DNA from 3 places in the Anaeromassilibacillus sp. 1001302B_160321_C8 genome. Region 3 is predicted to be linked to each of the others. Evidence: predicted binding sites of a transcription regulator. Region 3 holds the regulator's gene; each other region holds the start of a gene.
The links. The regulator HrcA, encoded in region 3, represses chaperone genes, less so after heat shock. The targets are predictions, from matches to a motif close to TGTTAGCACTCNNNNNNNNNGAGTGCTAACA.
Positions count from the first base shown of each region.

Region 1: I2E77_RS11110 (Hsp20/alpha crystallin family protein) is a predicted target of HrcA. The motif match lies at 4,244-4,274, and genes of this name have one in related genera.
Region 2: htpG (molecular chaperone HtpG) is a predicted target of HrcA. The motif match lies at 5,679-5,709, and genes of this name have one in related genera.

Region 1 covers NZ_JADNJD010000016.1:71,065-78,994, forward strand. The annotation lists gene dnaG (DNA primase) at 1-1,467, shown strand, start outside; gene rpoD (RNA polymerase sigma factor RpoD) at 1,480-2,583, shown strand; gene I2E77_RS11100 (RrF2 family transcriptional regulator) at 2,598-3,020, shown strand; gene I2E77_RS11105 (Hsp20/alpha crystallin family protein) at 3,162-3,584, opposite strand; gene I2E77_RS11110 (Hsp20/alpha crystallin family protein) at 3,637-4,062, opposite strand; gene I2E77_RS11115 (phosphopentomutase) at 4,481-5,659, shown strand; gene deoD (purine-nucleoside phosphorylase) at 5,677-6,393, shown strand; gene deoC (deoxyribose-phosphate aldolase) at 6,421-7,086, shown strand; gene I2E77_RS11130 (cytidine deaminase) at 7,177-7,623, shown strand; gene I2E77_RS11135 (pyrimidine-nucleoside phosphorylase) at 7,610-7,930, shown strand, end outside.
Region 2 covers NZ_JADNJD010000015.1:47,057-54,986, reverse strand. The annotation lists gene I2E77_RS10495 (AAA family ATPase) at 1-266, shown strand, start outside; gene I2E77_RS10490 (DUF58 domain-containing protein) at 276-1,316, shown strand; gene I2E77_RS10485 (transglutaminase family protein) at 1,313-3,598, shown strand; gene htpG (molecular chaperone HtpG) at 3,761-5,650, opposite strand; gene I2E77_RS10475 (cation diffusion facilitator family transporter) at 5,846-7,039, opposite strand; gene I2E77_RS10470 (FumA C-terminus/TtdB family hydratase beta subunit) at 7,065-7,595, opposite strand; gene I2E77_RS10465 (magnesium transporter CorA family protein) at 7,658-7,930, opposite strand, start outside.
Region 3 covers NZ_JADNJD010000005.1:60,626-68,555, reverse strand. The annotation lists gene dnaJ (molecular chaperone DnaJ) at 1-999, opposite strand, end outside; gene dnaK (molecular chaperone DnaK) at 1,253-3,100, opposite strand; gene grpE (nucleotide exchange factor GrpE) at 3,186-3,782, opposite strand; gene hrcA (heat-inducible transcriptional repressor HrcA) at 3,834-4,865, opposite strand; gene hemW (radical SAM family heme chaperone HemW) at 5,161-6,279, opposite strand; gene lepA (translation elongation factor 4) at 6,272-7,930, opposite strand, start outside.

The sequences.
Region 1 (7,930 bases), on a different contig from region 3:
GACGATGGGATGGCAAAGCTGCGCGCGCGGATCTTGGAAATCAACCGCGAGGCGGCGCGGTTCTATCATTCCGTGCTAATGTCCGAGCAGGGCGCGGCGGGGCTTTCCTATCTGCGCGGCCGCGGGTTGACGCAAGCGACCATCCGTCACTTTGGGCTGGGGTATTCGCCGCCGTCCCGCTTTGCCTTGGTGGATTTTCTGGCCAAGAAAGGCTATCAAGAGGCAGAGATGATCCAGGCGAATGTGGCGTTTAAAGGGCGCAGTGGACGTGCGTTGGACCGCTTTTTTGGCCGGGTGATGTATCCGATCATCGACTTGCGCGGCAATGTCATTGCGTTTGGCGGGCGTGTGCTCACCGATGCAAAGCCCAAATATTTGAATACTTCTGATACGCTGGTTTTTCGCAAAAGTGACGCTTTGTTTGCGCTCAATTTTGCAAAGAACCAGGGAGGCCAGCAGCTGATTCTGGCAGAGGGCTATATGGACGTGATTTCCCTGCATCAAGCGGGGTTTACCAATGCGGTCGCCACGCTTGGGACAGCTTTGACCATGGAGCAAGCGCGCCTGATGTCCCGCTATGCGAAAGAAGTGGTGATCTGCTACGACGCGGATGAAGCGGGCCAAAAGGCCACGGCGCGGGCAATCCCGATGCTTCGCGAAGCCGGGTTGCTGGTGAAGGTGCTCAATATCGTGGGCGGCAAGGACCCGGATGAGTACATACGCTCCTATGGGGAACAGGGGCCTGCCCGCTTTAAACAGCTTTTGGACGCCTGCGGGAATGACATCGAGTACCGCTTGGCGAAGATCCGAAGGAATTGCAATATGGAGAGCGCGGACGGGCGTGTCGCCTATTTGACCGGCGCAGCAGAGCTCCTGGCTACCTTGGGCAACCGCATGGAGCAGGAGGTCTATGCGGGAAGGCTTGCAGAGGAAATTGGCATCGACCGCTCCGCCATCATGATGCAGGTGGACAAAAACAGCAAGAAGCGCCAGAAGCAACAGCAGCAAAAGCAATTTCGCACCTTTCAGCAGCAGACCGCTGGGATTGGGGACGACATCAACCCCGAAAAGGTCAAACATTTGCGGGCTGCCAGCGCAGAAGAAGCGTTGCTTGCCTATGTGGTCAAATATCCCGACCATGCCAAAGAGATTTATACCCGTTTGCCGCCTGAAAAATTTTCCACTTCGTTTAATCGCCGCGTATATCAGGTGATTATGGGGAAAATTATGGATGGCAAGGACTATAGCCTTACAGATATTTCGGGGGAATTCTCCGTGGATGAAATCGGAGCAATCGCCCGCATTTTTGCCAAATATCACGATGTATCCGCCACCTGGCAGGATGCACAGGAATATATCGAAGTTATTGAACAGGAACATGCAAAACTCCGCCTGGAGGATGCCGCCTCGGTTCCGACGCAGAGCATTGAAGCGTATCTGGCGGAACTAAAGGCGAAGAAGAAATAGGGGGATTTACAAATGGGAACAGGAGCAACACCGGACAAGAAAACGGTCATTCGAGAATTGATTGAACAGGGGAAGGCAAAAGGGCAGCTCTCGACAAAAGAGATTCTCGACGCTCTTGGCGAGCTGGACTTTGAGCCGGAACAGATTGAAAAATTTTACGACACATTGGAAGCGCAGGGAGTGGAAATTATCGAGGACTTTGCAGACGCTCCCTTGGACGACATCGACTTTGCCGCCGAAGCTGCCTCCGACGAAAATCTGGAATCCAGCCTCAGCACCGAGGGCATTGCGATTGACGACCCTGTAAAGGTGTATTTGAAAGAGATCGGCCGCGTGCCGCTGCTTTCCCCGGAAGAGGAAATCGACCTGGCTATCCGGATCAAGGAGGGGGATGAAGCGGCGAAAAAGCGCCTGTCAGAGGCCAACTTGCGCTTGGTCGTCAGCATTGCCAAGCGCTATCTGGGCCGTGGGATGCAGTTCTTGGACCTGATTCAGGAGGGCAACCTGGGCCTGATCAAGGCGGTGGAGAAGTTCGACTATACCAAGGGCTTTAAATTTTCCACCTATGCGACGTGGTGGATCCGGCAGGCGATCACCCGCGCGATAGCGGACCAGGCGAGGACCATCCGTATCCCGGTCCATATGGTGGAGACCATCAACAAGGTAAAGAAAGTCTCCAGCCAGCTGCTGCACACCAACGGGCACGAGCCGAGCGCGGAGGAGATCTCCGCCGAATTGGACATGCCGGTGGACAAGGTGCGGGAGATCATGCGGGTTGCGCAGGAGCCCGTCTCTTTGGAAACGCCGATCGGCGAAGAGGAGGACAGCCATTTGGGGGATTTCATCCCCGATGACGACGCCCCCGCCCCGCAGGACGCAGCCTCCCATACCCTTTTGAAGGAACAGCTTGCGGATGTACTGGACACCCTCACCCCCCGCGAGGAAAAGGTGCTCAGCCTGCGCTTTGGCCTGGAGGACGGCCGCTCCCGCACGTTGGAAGAGGTAGGCAAGGAGTTCAATGTCACCCGTGAACGCATCCGCCAGATCGAAGCCAAGGCCCTGCGCAAGCTTCGCCACCCGAGCCGCAGCAAAAAGCTGAAAGACTTTTTGGACTAAGAGGTGGACAAGCGATGCACATGACCCTGGAGGCGGACTATGCGGTGCGGATCGTGGAATTTCTCGCGGCGGCCAATCAAAAGGTGGATGCGCGGACGATTTCGGAAGAAACGCATGTGCCTCTGCGCTTTGCCCTGAAGATCCTGCGCAAGCTGGTGGCGGACGACATCATGATTTCCTACAAAGGCGCCCACGGCGGGTACATGTTGGCGCATCCGGCGGGGGAGATCACCCTGCGCCGGGTCATTGAATCCGTGGAAGGCCCCTACATGATCAGCCGTTGTCAGCAGGGAGAATATGCTTGTACCCATACGGCGAGCTGCCGGTTTCATGAGATTTACAACGAAATTTCGGAAATTGTCCGGCAGAAGCTGGATTCTTACACCTTTGCGGATGTTTCGGGAGCCGGCCACCCTAGTTCGACGGAAAAATCGTGAACTTTGTACATATAGAAATCAGGCGCGATTACAAAAATCCCCCGGTGCAGCGTAAGGCTGCACCGGGGGATTTTATCGATACGGTGTTTTGCCAGGGGCGTTCATACCCCTTCTTTTAGGAAACTGGAGGATACACCCGTATTAGTGAATTTCAATGCGGCGGTTTGGAGTGACCGTCGCCTCCTTCTTTGGCAAAGTCAGCTCCAATACACCATTTTCATATTTCGCCTGGATACCGCTTGTGTCGATCCCGGAGACATCAAAGCTACGGCTCATAGAACCATACCGTCTTTCGCGGCGGATGTAGGTGTTGTCATCCGTTTGCGTTTCCTCTTTATGCTGTGCGGAAATGGTCATCCGGTCGCCGTCCATGTCGATATGGATATCTTCTTTGTTGTATCCAGGAAGATCGGTCCGCAGCAGGTACTGATTGCCCTGGTCGATGATATCGGTGCTGCACGGAACGACGCTGCTCTCCGAATTGCCCCAGAAAGCGCGGTTCATTTGGTCGAGATAATTGAAAAGATTGCTGGTTCTGCGCTCAAATGGAATCAAATCAAACATGATAAAACCCTCCGTTTTGTTCTTTTGTAATCATGCAATGGAATACTGGCCATTACTGAATTTCAATCCGATGGTTTGCGGGAACCGTCTCCTGCTTCTTAGGCAGATCCAGCTCCAAAACGCCGTTTTCAAATTTTGCCTCGATATGATCGGCGTCGATGGACGAAATATCAAAACTGCGGCTCATGGAACCATACCGTCTTTCGCGACGGATAAAGTTGTTCTTCTGATCTTCCGTTTTGTTTTCTTCCGAGTGTTCCGCGGAGATCGTCAAACGGTCGCCTTCGATGTCGAGGTGAATGTCTTCCTTTTTGAAGCCCGGCAGGTCGGCCTTCAAAACAAAGCGGTTGCCTTCATCGAGAATATCGGTCTTGCAAGGTGCGATGTCGGTGTTGCCGCCGAAGAATGCACGTTCCATATCATCAAAATAGCGGAATAAATCATTGTTTCTATGTTCAAAAGGAATCAAATCAAACATAAGTCATAACCTCCTTAACGGCTTCTATCATTTTCTATCAATGTAATGGATTGTGGGTTCTGCAAGAAAGTCTTTTCAAGCGAACCACCTTCTTTCCTCTTTGGCTCTCTTGCTGTCTACGCTTTTTAGTATAGGGTTCGGTTGTTAAAAATGTTTTTCAAAATTGCGAACAAACTGTTAATTTTAGCACTCTATACTCAAGAGTGCTAAAATATAAATGGCACAGATTTTGAAAATACGATCTCGATGAAGGCCCTTTCAGAAGACAGAAACATATGTCTTGAATATAGCGGAGAACACAGTTGTTTCAAGTTTTTCCTGCAAAATGATAGTCAATTTGGGAAGATTGTACTATAATGATTGATTGAAATACAAAGCATATTTTAAGACCTGTCGATCGAAAATCTATAGGAGGCATATTATGAAGCGCGTTTTTTTGATGGTGCTGGACAGTGTGGGGATTGGAGAAATGCCGGACGCTGCACAGTATGGCGACGCGGGAAGCAATACGCTGGCCGCAGCGTCGAAAAGCCCCTATTTTTCCATGCCCCATATGCAGCAGCTTGGCCTTTTTAATATCGATGGCGTTACCTGCCGTCCGGCGGTGGAGCACCCTTCGGCAGCGTTTGCACGCATGACGGAACTCTCCAAAGGGAAGGACACCACCATCGGCCATTGGGAAATTGCAGGGATCGCGTCGCCCAAGCCGCTTCCAACGTACCCCAACGGCTTCCCACAGGATCTTCTGGCGGAATTCAGCCGCCGGGTGGGGCGAAAGGTGTTGTGCAACCGGCCGTATTCGGGGACGGAAGTAATCAAAGACTATGGGAAAGAGCATGTGGAAACCGGCGCGCTGATTGTTTACACTTCTGCGGACAGTGTCTTCCAAATCGCGGCGCATGAGGCGGTGGTGCCCGTCGAGGAGCTTTACCGCGATTGCCAGATTGCACGGGAGCTGTTGACCGGGGAGCACAGCGTTGGACGGGTGATTGCACGGCCGTTTACAGGCGAATATCCGAATTATGTCCGCACGAAGAACCGCCATGATTTTTCGCTCCTTCCGCCGGGCACCACCATGCTGGATCAGCTTTCCGAAAATGGATTTGACGTGATTGCAATCGGGAAAATCTATGATATATTCGCTGGAAGAGGGATTACAAAGGCCATCCGCACCGGCGGCAATGACGAGGGCATTGCGCGGGCCATCGAGTGGACAAAGCGCGATTTTCAGGGGCTTTGTTTCATCAACCTGGTGGACTTTGACATGTTGTATGGCCACCGGAATGATGTGGAGGGCTATGCAAAGGGACTGACAACCGTCGACCGGGCGATCCCGGAAATTTTGGCGGGACTGCGGGACGGCGATCTCCTGATGATTACCGCCGACCACGGGTGCGATCCAAGCACACCATCCACGGACCATTCGCGGGAATATACGCCTTGGATCATTGCAGGGCCAAACGTAAAGGCAGGAACAAACTTGGGAACCCTGCCGACTTTTGCGGACATTGGCGCAACGATTCTTGATTTCTTTGGCGTCCCTCAGAAAATTACAGGGACATCGCAATTGGGAAACATCATAACAAAATCATTTTGAAAAACAGGAGGATTTGTATGGCTACAACTACACCGACGCCGCACAACGCGGCCAATCCGGGCGACATCGCCAAGACCGTTTTGATGCCGGGCGACCCGCTCCGCGCGAAATTCATTGCAGAAACGTACTTGGAAAACCCGGTCTGTTTCAACACCGTTCGCAATATGCTGGGATATACCGGCACTTACCAGGGAAAGCGCGTTTCCGTGATGGGCAGCGGGATGGGGATGCCGTCCATCGGCATCTACTCGTATGAGCTGTACCATTTCTATGATGTGGAGACCATCATCCGCATCGGTTCCGCTGGGGGAATCGCGGATCACGTACATGTGCGTGACGTCGTGATTGGGATTGGCGCGTGTACCGATTCCAATTATGGCTCGCAATTCCACCTGCCGGGTGCGTTTGCACCCATTGGAGATTTTACGCTTGCGCAGAAGGCGGTGCAGTATGCGCAGGAACATAAGATTCATACGGTTGTGGGGAATGTCCTGTCTTCGGATACCTTCTATGGGGACGATCCCGACGCCCTTCCCGCGTGGAAGAAAATGGGCGTGCTTGCCGTGGAGATGGAGTCCGCGGCGCTGTATATGAATGCGGCACGCGCGGGGAAGCGGGCGCTCTGCCTATTGACCATTTCCGATTGCCCGTTCACCGGGGAATCCCTCTCGGCGGAGGAGCGGCAGACCAGCTTCCGGGAAATGATGGAGATTGCGCTCGCAATAGCGGAATAAATTCAAACGGGAAAAGGATGAATGCATATGGACCGTCAGAAAATTTTGAGTATGGTCGACCACACCCTGCTCACGCAAACGGCGACATGGAAGGAAATCCGACGGATTTGCGACGAAGCCATCCGCTACGGGACGGCCTCGGTCTGTATACCCGCCAGTTATGTGAAACGCGCCAAGGAGTATGTGGGAGATCGAATGGCTGTATGTACGGTCATCGGGTTTCCAAACGGGTATTCCACAACGGCGTCCAAGGTGTTTGAGACGCAGGATGCCATTGCCAACGGCGCGGATGAGATTGATATGGTGGTCAATATCGGGTATATCAAAGACGGCCTTTACGATTTGCAGCTTGACGAGATCCGGCAGATCAAACAGGCGTGCGGCGGCCATATCTTGAAGGTGATTGTTGAAACCTGCCTGTTAACCGAGGAAGAAAAGATCCGCATGTGCCAGGTTGTCACAGAATCCGGAGCGGCCTTCATCAAAACCTCTACAGGCTTTTCAACGGGCGGCGCAACCTTTGACGATGTGGCGCTATTCCGGAAGTATGTTGGCCCGCAGGTGCGCATCAAGGCGGCAGGAGGGATTTCCTCGCTGGAGGATGCCGAGCGGTTTATCGAGCTTGGGGCGTCTCGGCTGGGCACCAGCCGCATCGTCAAATTGATCCAGCAGGAAGAGGCACACGGCGATTAAGCCGGGCAGACCGGCAGGATAGAAAAAAGGCCGCCGCAGGGAAGAAAACCGCGGCGGCCTGCGTTCTCTCTGGGGAGGGGTGTCATTTTTATGGAAGATCAGGAATTGGTCCGCTTGGCGCTGGGAGCCAGGGAGCGGGCCTATGCGCCGTATTCCAAATTTCAGGTGGGGGCGGCGCTGCTCACAGGAACAGGCCGTGTCTATCAGGGGTGTAACATTGAATGCGCCTCCTATACACCGACGAATTGTGCGGAACGGACCGCGTTTTTCAAGGCTGTCAGCGAGGGGGAGCGCGACTTTGTTGCCATCGCGATTGCCGGAGGACCCGCCGGCGCGCCGGTCAAACGGGCATGCCCGCCGTGCGGGGTATGCCGCCAGGTGATGCGGGAATTCTGCGACCCGTCGTCCTTTCGGGTCATTCTTGCCTCCGGGCCGGATAACTGGGTGTCCTACCGGCTGGAAGAGCTTCTTCCGCTCGGCTTTGGCCCGGAGAATTTAAACAGGGGGAAAGGAGGCGCGGGCTGTGCGCATGTATGATATCCTTGCGAAGAAGCGGGATGGGGGAATCCTGACGGACGAGGAGATTCAATTTTTTATCGACGGCTATGTGAGCGGTGCGATTCCGGATTATCAAGCGAGCGCCCTGCTGATGGCGATTTTTCTAAAAGGGATGACGCCACACGAGACAGCAGCGCTCACCAGGAGTATGGCGCAATCCGGCGACCTGGTGGATCTTTCCTCAATCGACGGGATCAAGGTCGATAAACACAGCACCGGCGGCGTGGGGGATAAGACCACGCTGATCGTGGCGCCGGTTGTCGCTTCTTTGGGCGTGCGCGTGGCC
Region 2 (7,930 bases), on a different contig from region 3:
CGCGCCTGACCTCTGCCACCCGGAAGGACCCGATGATCCGCCTGGGAGCAAGCCCCCGCGGTTCCATCGCCTTGACCCGCATGGCGCAGGCAGCCGCTTACCTGAGCGGGCGCGATTACGTAATCCCGCGCGACGTCCAGATCGTTTTCCACGACGTGATCGGCCACCGGATTGTCCTGAGCCCCCAGGCAAAAATGGGGGATGTCACGGCTGCCGCGCTTCTGGAAAAAATCCTCAACCGCGTCGATGCGCCCTCGGTTAAATGAGGTGGGCCTATGTTGCGATGCCGTATCGTTTACCTGATCGCCCTTGTGGGCGCTGTATTGTTTTTCATTTTTTTTAATGGATATTTATCCTTTTTTGTGCTGGTCTTTGCCCTGCTGCTGCCGCTCCTTTCCCTGCTGTTGAGCCTGCCGGGGATGTGCGGGGTCCGTGCGCATGTGGAGCTTCCCCTGGCCGCTGTCCCGCGGAACAACCCGTTCCCCATCCAGCTGGTCGTGGAGAACCGGACCTTCTTTCCCATGGCGCGCACCCGGCTGCGGCTGCGGTATTCCAATCCGTTCAGCGGGGATGAAACCACGGAAACCGTGTTTCTTCCAGCTCTCCATGGGAAACAGCGGGTAGACCGGGAAGGGATCTCCCAGCATTGCGGCAAACTGATCATTGTTTTAGAGGAAATCCGTTGTTATGATTTCCTCGGGCTGTTTACCTGCCGGCATAAGACGTCCAGCCCAAACGAGCTGTTTATCCTTCCCGATCTCGAACCCCTGGAGCTTCCATTGGAACCGTCCGCAGCGCCAGACCCGGAGAGCGACACCTTTTCTAAGGTGAAACCCGGGGACGATCCATCGGAAATCTTCGATGTCCGGCCCTATCGGGAGGGGGACCGCCTGCGCAGCATCCACTGGAAGCTTTCTTCCCGCACCGGCGAACTCATGGTAAAGGAATTTAGCCTGCCGGTGTGCAGTTCTGCGTTGGTCACAATGGACCTATTCGGGGATATTTATGCGTTGGATCTCGTTTTGGACAAGTTGGTTGCCCTCTGCCAGTTTCTTCTGGAAAACGGTTTAGAACATGATGTAGAGTGGTACGACCCGGACGCCGTCCAGCTCCGCCAGATTCATCTGTCCGGTATGGATGATTTGTATGTAGTTTTAAATCAATTGTTGGCGCACCCAGCCCCAAAGGAGGGCTTACCAATACCGGAATGCCGGGCCCGCTTGGGGGATACAAAGGAATATCCCTATCTCTTTTATATCACGCCGCAGCGCATTGAAGAGCTTGTCAGCGGCACGGTCTGGGAGGAAACGCTATGAAAGATGGAAATCAAGCAGGAATCCTCTTGAGCCAGCCAGCTTGGAAAGAGCCCATGCATGGGAATCTCTCTGCCCTACTTGCGGATACGCTCTTGGTGTTGCTTGGCCTGTTTGGAGTGGCGCAATGTACGGTGTCCGCTTTTTCCATACCGGTGAAACCGATCTTTTTGTCCATCTGTATCGCCCTGTTTGCCTTCCTGTTTCTCGCAATCTTTTCTTTAAAACGGTGGCGGATGCCCATCCTATTGATCTTATCTGCCGCCTACTGCGTAACCGCCTACCTGCTGCGCACATACTTTTTGCAGGGGTTTGTGATCTCCACCAATCAAGTTCTCTCTACAATCAGCGACAACTCCCGCTTTGATCTGCCGCAGTTCCGTGTAAACCTGCCCGTAGGAGAGTATACAAATGCCTGCTCGGTATTCTTGGCATTTGTGCTATTTTTCTTAGCGTGTTACGTATGCTGGGCGGTCCGGCGGCACAGTTTTTGGCTTGCCCTGCTGGGGACAGCGCCTTTTTTACTTGTCCCCCTCGGCTTTACCATTACACCCGCTTGGCCCTCCGTATTGATGCTGCTTGGCTTCTGGGCCACCCTTTTGCTCAGCCGCCTTTGCGCAAACAGCTCATTTGGGCGAACGGCCGCCGCGGGCCGCGTTGCTTTGCTCGTGTTGCCCGCCGTCGCCCTTTGCCTGATTGCTATGAGCATCTTGATGCCACAGGATACCTATACGCGCCCAGCTTCCATCGAGTCGCTCCGTCAAGAACTGGAAGGCGGCATTTACCGCTCTTCCTTGTTTTCCCAACAAAATGGAGCGCTGGGGCGCGTCAGTTTAGATTCTGCGGGCAACCGTCAATATACAGGGCAGACGGTACTGCGCGTACACAACCCAAGCAAAACGCCGCTGTATCTGCACGCTTTTTCCGGAAGCGTTTATACCGGTGTTAGCTGGGAATCCCTTCCCGACTCCACCTACGCCGAGTTGGAGAATTCGCTGTATTTTAATCCACAAAACATGGCGGGACAGCTGCTTTCGTTTTATTCGCTTCCAGAAGAACAGTCGCTGCTGATGGAGATCCAAGTTGAAAATGTCGCTGCTAACCGGAATTGCATCTATGCTCCCTATGGGTTGGCCTCCCGCCCGGAGGAGCTTTCTGGCACAGCCTTTGTACACGACGCCTACATCCGTGTCACCTCACCCTTTGGCATCTCGGACTACACCCTACAGGCATGGGACATTCCCCATTTTCCCCGGGCTGTAAATCTCAATTTGATCTCCGAGCCGTTCTATTCGGCGGAAGCGGCATACCGTTCCTTTGCCAATACCTACTACACGCAGCTTCCACAGAACCTGCGTGAAAAATTGCAATGGTACTGTACACAAGTGGGGATTCCCGATGCAGAAACCGCAGGACAGGAAGCTGTGATCTATGCGATCGCCAACCTGGTGCGCACCAGCGGGGAATATACCCTTTCCCCCGGCACAACGCCGGAGGGCCGCGACTTTGTAGACTATTTTCTTTTTGAAAACCAGAAGGGCTATTGCGTCCACTTCGCAAGCGCCGCCGTTGCGCTCCTGCGGTCGCAGGGGATTCCCGCCCGCTATGCAGAGGGATATGCGGTCACGGCAATGGATTACGACGAGGAGGGATGGGCTGACATCCCGGACCAGCATGCACATGCCTGGGCAGAGGTCTATACCCCTGGCCTAGGCTGGCAACCGCTGGAGGTTACGCCCGGCGTACGCCTCTCGACCGGAGAGTTGAATCAGCAAGCACAGGACGCCCTCTCGGAGGACTCCAGCACTCCAGAAAGCGAGGCGGAATCCAGCAGCGAACCGGAATCCAGTTCGCCCGAATCTTCCAGCGCGCTTGAGGATTCCTCTGCCCTTGGAAGCGATGAAACCACCGGTGCAATCCCGTTCGATTTCCGCACCTTGCAGCACGTGTTGGCTGGGATTGGGGTGGCAGGCGGTGCTGTTCTGCTGGTTGTCCTGCGGCGTATTTTCCTGATCAAACGCCGCAAAAAGCGGTTCCATTCAGCAAATGTCAACCAATCCGCAATCGCTATTTACAAGTATTTGACCGACTTAACGTCATTTGGGGCGTCGATCGATCCCTATTCAGAGGAGCTGGCCCTCAAGGCCAAATTCAGCCAGCATACACTCACAGAGGAGGAAATGAATGCGCTGCTCTCCGATGCAGACCGGGCGGCGCATGAAACATACCGGACTTTACCTGCGGTTCGCAAGCTGTTCTTTAAATATGGGAAATGCTTGCTGTAAACCAATCCCTTTGAAAAAGTGTTCCCCTGAAACTTCCCTTGATAGGGGGATGGATATAGGGACCCCTAGAGAAAAAAGAATCCTATACAAAAGAGGCTATATCGCTTTGGCTGGAAAGCCAAAGCGATATAGCCTCTTCTTTGTAAATGAAAGAAACCGGTTTTATACCATCAGGTTGCAGATCCGGTTCGAGAAGGCTACCGGGTCGTCGATGGAAACGCCTTCGATCAGCAACGCTTGATCGTACAAGAGCTGTGTATACTCTTTGAGCTTGTCTTTGTCCTCTGCATACAGGCTGCACAACTTTTCGAAAATCGGATGGTTGGAATTGATCTCAAGCACACGCTGCGCCTGTACTTTTTGATCGTTCGGCATCGAATTGAGCACCTTCTCCATTTCAATGGAGATCGCGCCTTCCGAAGACAAGCACACCGGATGCGTCTTCAGCTTTTGCGAAAGGATGACCTCTTTGACCTTGCCGTCCAAGGACTCCTTCATAAAGGCTAGCATATCCTTGTTCTCTTCCACCTTTTTCGCGGCTGCCTGCTTCTCTTCTTCGGTCTCCAAATCCAAGTCGTCTGCCGAAATGGAGCGGAATTCCTTATCGTCGTACTTCATCATCATGCGCAGGGCAAACTCATCCACGTTGTCCGTCAAATAGAGGATCTCATAGCCTTTGTCCTTGAGCGCCTCGGTCTGCGGCAGCATGTCAATCTTATCCGTTGTTTCGCCACAGGCGTAATAGATATATTTCTGTCCTTCTTTCATGCGGCCCACATATTCTTTGAGCGTGACTAGTTTCTTTTCGCTCGAAGAGTAGAACAGCAGGAGATCCTGCAAGACATCCTTGTGCATTCCATAGTCTTCGTACACGCCGTATTTAAGTTGCAAACCGAAGTTCTTATAGAAGGATTCGTATTTGTCGCGGTCATTGAGGAGCATGCTCTCCAACCCGGACTTGATCTTTTTCTCCAACCTGGAAGCAATCACCTTCAGCTGGCGGTCATGCTGCAACATTTCTCTGGAAATATTCAGCGATAAATCCTGCGAATCGACAAGGCCCTTCACAAAGCTGAAATAATCGGGCAGCAAGTCCGGGCATTTCTCCATGATCAACACGCCGTTGGAATAGAGCTGAAGCCCCTTTTCATAATCACGGGTGTAAAAATCGAACGGGGCGCGCGCCGGGATGAACAGCAGGGCGTTATAGGTGGCCACACCCTCCGTGCTGCTGTGGATCACCTTGAGCGGCTTCTCATAATCGTTGAATTTCTCCTGATAGAAACGGTTGTATTCGTCCTCGGTGATTTCATTCTTATTTTTGCGCCAGAGTGGTACCATGCTATTCAGGGTTTCATTCTCTGTATAGGTCTCAAATTCGGGGTTCTTTTCGTCGCACCCCTCCTTCATGCGGCTCTTCTCCACATCCATGCGGATGGGATAGCGGATATAATCAGAGTATTTCTTGACAAGGTTCTTGATGGTATAGGTATCCAGGAACTCGTCGTAATTGTTCTCTTCCGTATTTGGCTTGATGTTCAGAACGATTTCTGTGCCATGGCCCTCTTTTTCGCACGGTTCCATGGTGTAACCCTCAGCGCCCCGGCTGGTCCATTTCCAAGCCTCATCGCTGCCATAAGCGCGGCTGACCACGGTGACGCAGGCGCTCACCATAAAGGCCGAATAGAAGCCCACGCCAAATTGGCCGATGATCTCAATATCCTCTTTGGGCTCGTTGTCCTTCTTAAAGTTCAGCGAACCGCTTTTCGCAATCGTACCCAAGTTGTTTTCCAACTCGTCCTTCGTCATGCCGCAGCCATTGTCCGTGATGGTCAACGTCCGCGCTTCCTTATTCGGCTGGATGGAGATGCTGAAATCCTCCCTGGAAAGGCCGGTATCCCCGTCGGATAACGTTTTATAATAGAGCTTATCAATAGCGTCGCTTGCGTTGGAAATCAACTCGCGTAGGAAAATTTCACGATGTGTATAGATGGAATTAATCATCAAATCCAAAAGGCGCTTCGACTCCGCCTGAAACTGCTTCATTTCCATGATCAATCAACCTCTTGTATCTCTTTAAATTTAGCACTCTTTACACCTAAGTGCTAATTGTATTGTAGTACAACTTTTCCCAAAATGCAATGAATAAATTATGAACAAACAAACTCGTTCTGAAACAAAAAATTGGACAACATGGATTCCTCCATATTGCCCAATACAATGGATGCCGAATGTTTATCTGTGATCTTACTCTTTCGTTTTTTCTGCGATGCGAGGTACGTAATCGTGATCTACGGTCAGCACTGCGAAGTAAGTAGCGTTCAAGTTTGCAATTTGTTCCGAAATGCGCTGGATCAGCTCCGTATCCGACCATTGGAATCCAAACGGCACACAAACGTCAAAAATCACATTGGTGTGGGTCGTCCCCCAAACCACACGGAAATCGTGCATACTGATCTGATCCGAGAGTCCGTTTAAAATCTGTTCCACCTGTTGTTTCAGCTTTGTCGTGCGTTCATCGTCCGTCACCACGGGATCCAGATGGATCACCAGGTGGATGTTCATATCCCGAAGGAAATCGCGCTCGATGTTATCAATGATATCATGGCTGACCAAGATATCCTGCTCCGCAGGGACCTCGCAGTGTACCGAAGCAAAGCAGCGGCCCGGCCCATAGTTGTGTACATTCAGGTCGTGCAGGCCCAGAACACCGTCGTAGCTCAAGATCTTTTGGTAAATACCCTGCACCAATTCTTCGGTCGGCGCGACCCCCAACAGCGGATTGCTGGTTTCCATAATCAACTGCACGCCGCCGACCACAATCAGAAGCGCCACAATCAAGCCCATCCAGCCATCCAAATTATAGCTGGTCAACCAGGTGATCCCCATGCCAATCAAAATGGCAACCGTGCTGAATACGTCGTTGCGGCTGTCCGCCGCCGTCGCCTCCAGTGTGGTTGAGGAAATACGCCGGCCAACCGTCCGATAAAACAGGAATTGCCACAACTTGATCAGCACCGAAACGACCAAGATTCCCACCGCCACCAGGCTGGTTTCGCTCTCTTCCGGATGGAGGATCTTTCCCAGAGAGGACTGCGCCAATTGGAATCCCAGCAGAAGGATCACCAGCGATACGATCAGCCCGCTGATGTATTCAATCCGCGCATGGCCATAGGGATGCTCTTTATCCGCCGGTTTCGCCGAAAGCTTGAATCCTACCAAAGTCACCACGGAGGATGCGGAATCCGACAGGTTGTTGACCGCATCCGCCACAATCGCGACGCTGTGAAAGACAATCCCTGCAAAAATCTTGATACAAAACAACAGGATATTGGTGGCAATGCCAACAATCCCGGCGAATTTCCCATAGCGTTCGCGCACGGTGTGATTTTCCACGTCCTGATAATCCTTGACAAAAAGGCGTATCAATAAATTGGTCATAAAATCCCCCTCGCTTCTAATGGGATCAATCTGCGAAGAGACTGCCCCCCGCGCAATCAATGGTCACAAAGAGTGGAAAATCTTCAATTTGAAGTTCCTTGACCGACTCACAACCGAGATCCTCATAAGCGATCACCTTTAAACTGCGCACACATTTGGCCGCCAATGCGCCGGCACCGCCGATGGCGCAGAGGTATACAGCCCCATTACGGCGGATGGCATCCACCACGGCTGGGGCGCGGTTCCCCTTCCCAATCATGCACACCATGCCCAGATCCAGCAAGCGCGGGGCAAAGACGTCCATCCTTGAAGAAGTGGTCGGGCCACAGGCACCGATGGGCAACCCCTCCGGGGCGGGCGTCGGCCCGGCATAATAAACGGTGGACCCCTGTATCGGGAAGGGCGGCTCCTCTCCGCGGTCTAACTGTGCGCAGATGCGCTTGTGCGCTGCGTCGCGGGCGGTGTAAATGGTGCCGCTCAACAGGAGCTGGTCGCCCGCGCGGAGCGTCTTCGCGCGCTCCATCAATTCACTGGTATGAACCCGAATCCGTTCCATGATTTTATCCCTCCACAAAAGAAGGGAGCTGCCTTTGCAGTTCCCTCGTTTGGTTCGTCCCTTTAGAACATATCCTTCTTCCGAAGGATCAAATATGCAATCCCCATGCTTACAATGGCCAAAAGCAACGGGAACCAGAAAAACGGCAGCGGAAGCCCCTCGACATTCATCCCATAGAAACTGGAGATAACCGTCGGAATGGAGATGATCAGGGTGATGGAGGCCAAGACCTTCATCACGATGTTCAAGTTGTTGCTGATGACCGACGCAAAGGCATCCATCGTGCCGGAAAGGATATTCAAATAAATGCTGGACATCTCAATCGCCTGCCGGAC
Region 3 (7,930 bases):
CTGGTCGCCGCGGCCCCTGCCGTTGATATGCGGGATGCCCTTGCCCTTGAGCTTGAACACATCCCCCGGCTGGGTGCCCTCGCGCACCTGGTAGCTCACGCGGCCGTCGATGGTCGGCACCGTGACCTCTGCGCCGAGTGCTGCCTGCGAGAAAGTGATTGGCATCTCGCACCAAACGTCGTCGCCGCGGCGCTCAAAGATCGGGTGCGGCCGCACGTTGACATAGACGTGCAGGTCGCCGCTGGGCCCGCCGTTTGCGCCCGCGTTGCCCTGGCCGGAAACGTTGAGCATCTGGTCGTTGTCCACGCCCGCGGGGATGTTGATCTCGATGGTCTTTTGCTTGCGCACACGGCCGCTGCCGTTGCACGTATGGCACGGCGAATCGATCACACGGCCGGAACCACCACAGCGGTCGCACGTGCGGGCGGTCTGCACCATGCCGAACGGCGTGCGCTGGTTAATGCGCACCTGGCCGGTGCCGCCGCACTGTGAACACGTGGACGGGCTGGTCCCTTTCGCGGCCCCCGAACCGCCGCAGTCCGGGCACGTTTCAATCTTATTAAAGGAAATCGTCTTCCGGCAACCCTTAGCCGCCTCTTCAAAGCTGATGTTGACAACACCCTCCGTATCGCTGCCGCGGCGCGGTGCGTTTGGATTGGCACGGCGCGTACCGCCGCCGCCAAAGCCGCCGAAGAAGCTGTTGAAAATGTCCCCCAGGTCGATGTCGCCGGTGAAGGGGCTTCCGCCGCCTGCGCCGCCGCCAAAGTTGGGGTCCACCCCGGCATGGCCGAACTGGTCGTACCGGGCCCTTTTATCTTTATCCGAGAGCACCTCGTACGCCTCGTTGACTTCCTTAAACTTTGCCTCCGCCTCTTTATCCCCCGGGTTGAGGTCCGGGTGGTACTTTTTCGCCAATTTGCGGTAGGCTTTTTTAATTTCGTCTTCGGTGGCGTTCTTCGGCACACCCATCACTTCATAAAAATCCCTTTTATCGGCCACACCAATCACTCCTACAAAAGCGCATCGCAACCGGGAACAAGCCCTACCGCCGCCCCTGCTTTGCGCCAACTCTCAATTTCTGCGCGGCAATGCCGCGTCCTCTATCCTATCAGGTTTTTCGCCTGTTGTAAATCACTTTATAAAAAATCGAGATGCGCCATTTTACGGGCTAAAGCTGTTGCAGGTACATCCCGTACCCACAACAGCCTCCACCTCGCACAGAACGCCGTGCCGCCGCACGGCGCCCCGATTTTTATTTGTTATTGTTGTTGTCGTCTACGTCCTTGTACTCGGCGTCATAGACCGGGTTGCCGTTTGCATCCTGCGCCGGTGCGCCTGCACCGCCCGCCGGCTGGCCGCCCTGCGGAGCTGCTGCCTTATACAGCTTCTCGGATACCGCATACAGCGCCTTCTGCAGCTCTTCCATCTGGCTCTTGATGGATGCCGTGTCGTTGCCGGAGATCGCCTGCTTCAAAGCATTGGACTTTGCCTCCAGGTCGGTCTTATCGGAAGCGTCCATCTTGTCGCCGCTGTCCTTGATGAGCTTTTCGACCGAGTAGCAGAGGTTCTCCGCCTCGTTCTTCGTATCGACCTCTTCACGGCGCTTCTTATCCTCGGCCGCATACTTCTCTGCGTCCTTGACGGCCTTGTCGATGTCTTCCTTGCTCATGTTGGAGCTGGAGGAAATCGTGATGTGCTGTTCCTTGCCGGTTGCAAGGTCCTTTGCGGAGACGTTTACGATGCCGTTCGCATCGATATCGAACGTAACCTCGATCTGGGGGATGCCGCGCGGCGCGGGTGCGATGCCGTCCAGCTTGAACAGGCCGAGCTGCTTGTTGTCGCGGGCAAATTCACGTTCGCCCTGCAGGACGTTGACCTCTACCTGCGTCTGGCCGTCCGCAGCCGTGGAGAAGATCTGGCTCTTCTTGGTCGGGATGGTGGTGTTGCGCTCGATGACCTTGGTCATCACGCCGCCCATGGTTTCAACGCCCAGGGACAGCGGCGTAACGTCCAGCAGCAGCAGGCCTTCGACCTCGCCGCCGAGCACACCGGCCTGCAATGCCGCGCCGATGGCGACGCATTCATCCGGGTTGATGCCCTTGAAGGGCTCCTTGCCGGTCAACTTCTTGACTTCTTCCTGGACAGCCGGGATTCTGGAAGAACCGCCGACGAGCAGGACCTTGCTGATCTGGCTGAACTGCAAGCCAGCGTCCTGCATGGCCTGGCGAACCGGGCCGATGGTCTTTTCGACGAGGTCTGCGGTCAGCTCGTTGAACTTTGCGCGGGTCAGGGTCATGTCGAGGTGCTTCGGGCCGGTGGCGTCCGCCGTGATGAACGGCAGGTTGATCTGGCTGGACGTCATGCCGGACAGCTCGATCTTTGCCTTTTCTGCGGCTTCCTTCAGTCTCTGCATGGCCATCTTGTCGCCGGAGAGGTCGATGCCGTTCTCCTGCTTGAAGGAGGTAACCATCCAATCGATGATGCGCTTATCGAAGTCGTCGCCGCCCAAGCGGTTGTTGCCAGCGGTTGCAAGCACTTCCTGCACGCCGTCGCCCATCTCGATGATGGAGACATCGAACGTGCCGCCGCCGAGGTCATACACCATGATCTTCTGCTCTTCGCCCTTGTCGATGCCATAGGACAGAGCCGCGGCCGTCGGCTCGTTGATGATACGCTTTACATCCAGGCCCGCGATCTTGCCGGCGTCCTTGGTCGCCTGGCGCTGTGCGTCGGTGAAGTATGCCGGGACGGTGATGACTGCGGAGGTGACCGTCTCGCCCAGATAGGCTTCTGCGTCCGCCTTCAGCTTTTGCAGGATCATTGCGGAAATCTCCTGCGGGGTGTAGCTCTTATCGTCAATCGTTACTTTATAATTGGAACCCATCTCTCTCTTGATGGAAGAAATGGTGCGGTCCGGGTTGGTGATGGCCTGGCGCTTTGCCACCTGGCCCACCATACGCTCGCCGGTCTTGGAGAACGCGACCACGGACGGCGTTGTGCGCGCGCCTTCTGCGTTTGGAATTACAACCGGCTCGCCGCCTTCAATCACGGCTACACAGGAATTCGTTGTACCAAGGTCAATACCAATTGTCTTGCTCATAATCTATACCTCCAGTTTTCATTCTGCTTTTTCAGTTGAATCTATATATTAGATATTAGAAAGGGGATTGCGGGACAGTGGACGGTTAGTTTGCAACGACCACCGTTGCATGCCGGACGACTTTGTCGCCGATCTTGTATCCCTTTTGATAAACCTGCGCAACCACGTTTTCGGCTGCGTTTTCGTCGTCAATATGGGATACGGCGTTGTGCAGTTCCGGGTTGAACGCCTCCCCTGCGGCGCCCATCTCGGACACGCCCAGCTTTTCCAGCGCTTTTTTCAGCTGCGTCTGGACCATTTCCACGCCCTTGCGCAGGTCTTCGACACTGCACTCCTGCTGCTCCAGCGCGCGCTCCAGATTGTCTGCCACCGGCAGGAACTCGAGCACTGCGGCCGCTGTCGCATCGGAATAAATCGCTGCTTTCTCGCGCTCCGTGCGCTTGCGGTAGTTGTCATACTCCGCTGCGGTGCGCAAGAGCTGGTCTTTCTGTTTTTTCAGGGCCTCCTCTGCTTCTTCAAGCTTTTTCTGCATCGCTTCTTTCTCTGCCTTGGCCTTTTTCCCGCCAAAGCCTCCTTTATCCTTTTTTTCGGCCTTTTCCGTTTCCTGGGAAGCCTCCGGCTCCGCGTCGGTCTGCGGGTCTGTTCCGGCTTCTGTCTGCGGATTCTTTTCCTCCGTATTCAACTGTCCGGACCCTCCTTCGTTTTAAATTGCGCCATTGCGCTCTATCAAACTCTAAAAGTCATAGTCCATCAATTCGGTGAGCATCTTCCCAACCGCGTCGGAAAGATATTCCATATGGGCGATCACCTTCGCGTAATTCATGCGCATCGGGCCGATGATCGCCAACGCGCCGGCGTCCTTGCCGCCGACGGTGTAGCGGGAAATCACCACGCTGGAATCCTTGAGTTCCGGGCGGCCCGTCTCGTCGCCGATGAGCACCTTCACGTTTTTGCTGCGCTGCTCCAACAAGCGGTTCAACTCGTCCGCATGCGCCAGGAAATCCATCATCCGGCGCGCGGTCAGCGAGAGCTCCGGATAGAAGAGCAGGTTCGTCTGCCCTTCCATGCAGATTTCCGCCTGCATGGAATCCCGCGCCACGTCGAGCACCGCCATAAACGCGGACGACATCAGGATCGCCATCTCCCCCATCGAGGCCGCCATGTTCTGGATAAAGGCGGGCGTCACTTCCGAAACCGGCATCCCTGCCAATTTCTCGTTGAACACCCGGAAGAACACCCGCAAGATCTCCTGCGACAGGTCAAAGTCGCAGTGGAACACGCGCGTCTTCATGGTCCCGGCGGAGGTCATCAGGATGACCATCGCGGTGCGGCGGCTGGTCTGCACGAATTGGATCGCGCGGATATTCGCCCCGCGGCCGCTCGGCGTTGTGGATACCGCCGCAAACCGGGTGGCGGCTGCCATCACCCTAGAAACACCGTCCAGCAATTTTTCCGGATCATAGGCGCTGGAGAGCAGCTGGCTGTCCAGATAGCGCTTTTCTTCACGGGTCACGGGCTTTTTCTTCATCAATGAATCGATGTACACCCGGTACCCCATTTGGGTGGGAACCCTGCCCGCCGATGTGTGCGGCTGGTCCAGAAGCCCCATCTCCGCCAAATCGCTCATTTCATTGCGCACGGTGGCGGAAGAGACTGCAAAGTCGAGGTTGTCACAAAGCGCCTTCGAGCCGACCGGCTCGCCGGTGGCGACATACAATTCGACGACCGCCGCCAGAATTTTTTTCTTGCGTTCGCTGAGTTCCAACCTTCCCACCTCTCTTGTTTGGATTCGGAGTTTAGCACTCTTTTATATCGAGTGCTAACTCTAGTTATTAATTTATCATTACTTTGCCCGGTTGTCAATAAGATAAATGTAAATTAATTATGAATCTGCAATGGAGAAACTTAGCAATTTGCCAAAAGGACGAATATGGCAACAAGGTTTCCCTTCCCTGAACCGGTCCTCGCGCCCACCGCCATGCTAATAAATAGAAAAAAGGCCGCACAGACCGGCCAAACCGCCAAATCTACACAACCTTTTGTATATTATTTTTCACTTATTACGTTTCGTATAAAATCTCCGCCAAAAGCGCATTGGAAACCAAAAATCCCTTCCGGGTAAACCGGAAACCCTCCGGCCAACACTCCGTCAGGCCAACGCGGGCATACCGCTGCGCCGCACGTTTCCATCGCTCCGGAATGGGCTCGCCAAAGCGGTCCCGGTAGCGCGCCTCCTGTAAGCCCTCTGCCAACCGGAGTGCCAACATCGCATATTCCTCCGGCCCACCGGCGGGAATCTCCGGGTCGGCGTCCTCCTCCGGCGCTTGCCCTGCCAAAAACGCGCGCAGGTCGCGCGCCTCATAGAAGCGCTTCCCGTTCAAAAAGGAATGCGCGGCCGGGCCAAGACCGAGATATTCCTCGCAGTGCCAATACTTCAAATTGTGCCGGCTCTCAAAGCCCGGCCGGGCAAAGTTGGAAATCTCATACTGCATCAGGCCGTGCCGCTCCAATTCCTCGCAGGCTGCTTCGTAGAGGGAACAGGTCTCGTCCTCGTCCGGCAATTGCAGCTGCTCCCTGCGCTGGTAAAAGGCCGTGCGCGGTTCGATCTTCAACAGATAGGCGGACACATGCGGCACCCCCAGTTCCGCGCAAAACGCTGCGGAACGCCGGGCGCTTTCCACCGTCTGCCCCTCGATGCCGAGCATCAAATCGAGCGAAATATTTTCGATCCCCGATTTGCGTGCCGCCGCCACCGCTTCGGCCGCCTGCGCCGCTGTATGGCGGCGGCCCAAGCGTTCCAACTCCCGGTCGTCCGCCGACTGCATCCCGATGGACAGGCGGTTGCCGCCCGCTGCCCGGAACCCCTGCAAAAAGCCCGTCAAATCCACGCCAGGGTTGACTTCCGCGGTGATCTCCGCGCCATCCAGTCCAAAGCAGGCCCTCGCCTGCCCGATGAGGCGCGCCACCCGTTCGCCGCCCAGCAGCCCGGGCGTCCCTCCGCCAAAATACAGGGTATCCGCCGGGCGTTTGATTTTATCCGAATTGTATTTTAATCTATCAATCATACAATCTGTATATAAATTAAGGGAATCCTCCGAGGCATGGACGGAATAGAAATCGCAATAGGGGCATTTTTTCTCGCAAAACGGCACATGCAGGTATAAACCGATCTTATTCATCCAGCTTCAGCACGCTCATAAACGCCTCCTGCGGCACCTCGACCGTGCCCAGCTGGCGCATGCGCTTCTTGCCTTCCTTCTGCTTTTCCAGCAGCTTCTTCTTTCGGGTGATGTCGCCGCCGTAGCACTTCGCCAGAACATCCTTGCGCAGCGCTTTGACGGTTTCGCGCGCGATGATCCGGCCGCCCACGCACGCCTGGATCGGCACCTCGAAGAGCTGGCGCGGGATCTTCTCGCGCAGCTTTTCCGCCATCTTGCGGGCGCGCGGGTACGCCTTGTCCGCGTGGATGATAAACGAGAGCGCGTCCACGACCTCACCGTTGAGCATGATGTCCAGCTTGACCAGGTTGCTCTTCTGGTAGCCCGCCAGCTCATAATCGAAGCTGGCATAACCGCGGGTGCGCGATTTCAGCGCATCGAAAAAGTCGTAGATGATCTCATTGAGCGGCAGCTCATAATGGATATCGACGCGGTCCGTGTCGATGTAATTCATATCCTTAAATACGCCGCGGCGCTCCTGGCAAAGGTCCATAATATTGCCCACATATTCCTTTGGGGTGTAGATATGGGCGTTCGTAATGGGTTCTTCGGCCTGCGCGATCAGCGACGGGTCGGGATAGTTGGTCGGGTTGTCGATGGCGATCATCTCGCCGTCGGTCTTCGTGATATGGTAGACGACGCTCGGCGCGGTTGTGACGATGTCCAAATTGTATTCGCGCTCCAGGCGCTCCTGGATGATCTCCATATGCAAAAGCCCCAGGAAGCCGCAGCGGAAACCGAAGCCCAATGCGACGGAGGTCTCCGGCTCAAAGGAGAGTGCCGCATCGTTGAGCTGCAATTTCTCCAGCGCGTCCCGCAGGTCCGGGTATTTCGCGCCGTCCGCGGGGTAGATGCCGCAGAACACCATGGGCTGTACCGCGCGGTAGCCCGGCAGCGGCTCCTTCGCGGGGTTGTCCACGCGCGTGATCGTATCGCCGACCCGCGCTTCGCGGACCGCCTTGATCGACGCCGCGATATAACCGACCTCGCCCGCCCGCAGGCAGTTCATCGGCTCAAAGCTGGTGGCGCGCATATAGCCGCATTCCACCACGGTAAATTCGCTCCCCACGCTCATCATCCGGATCGTATCGCCCGGATGGACGGTCCCGTCCTTGATGCGCACATGGGCGATGACGCCCTTATAGGCGTCGTAGTAGGAATCAAAAATCAGCGCACGCAGGGGGGCGTCCTCATCGCCCTCCGGCGGCGGCACCTGCTTGACGATCTGCTCCATCACCGCGTCGATGTTGATGCCCATCTTGGCGGAAATGCAGGGGGCCTCGTCCGCCGGGATGCCGATCACGTCCTCGATCTCCTGCCGCACATGCTCCGGCTGGGCGCTCGGCAGGTCGATCTTGTTGATGACCGGCACGATCTCCAACCCTGCGTCCACGGCCAAATACGTGTTGGCCAATGTCTGCGCCTCGATGCCCTGGGAGGCGTCCACCACCAGCACCGCGCCCTCACATGCGGCGAGCGAGCGCGATACTTCATAGTTAAAGTCCACGTGGCCGGGCGTGTCGATCAGGTTGAACACATAATCTTGATCGTCCTTCGCGTGATAGACCAATGTCACCGCATGGGCCTTGATGGTAATGCCGCGCTCGCGCTC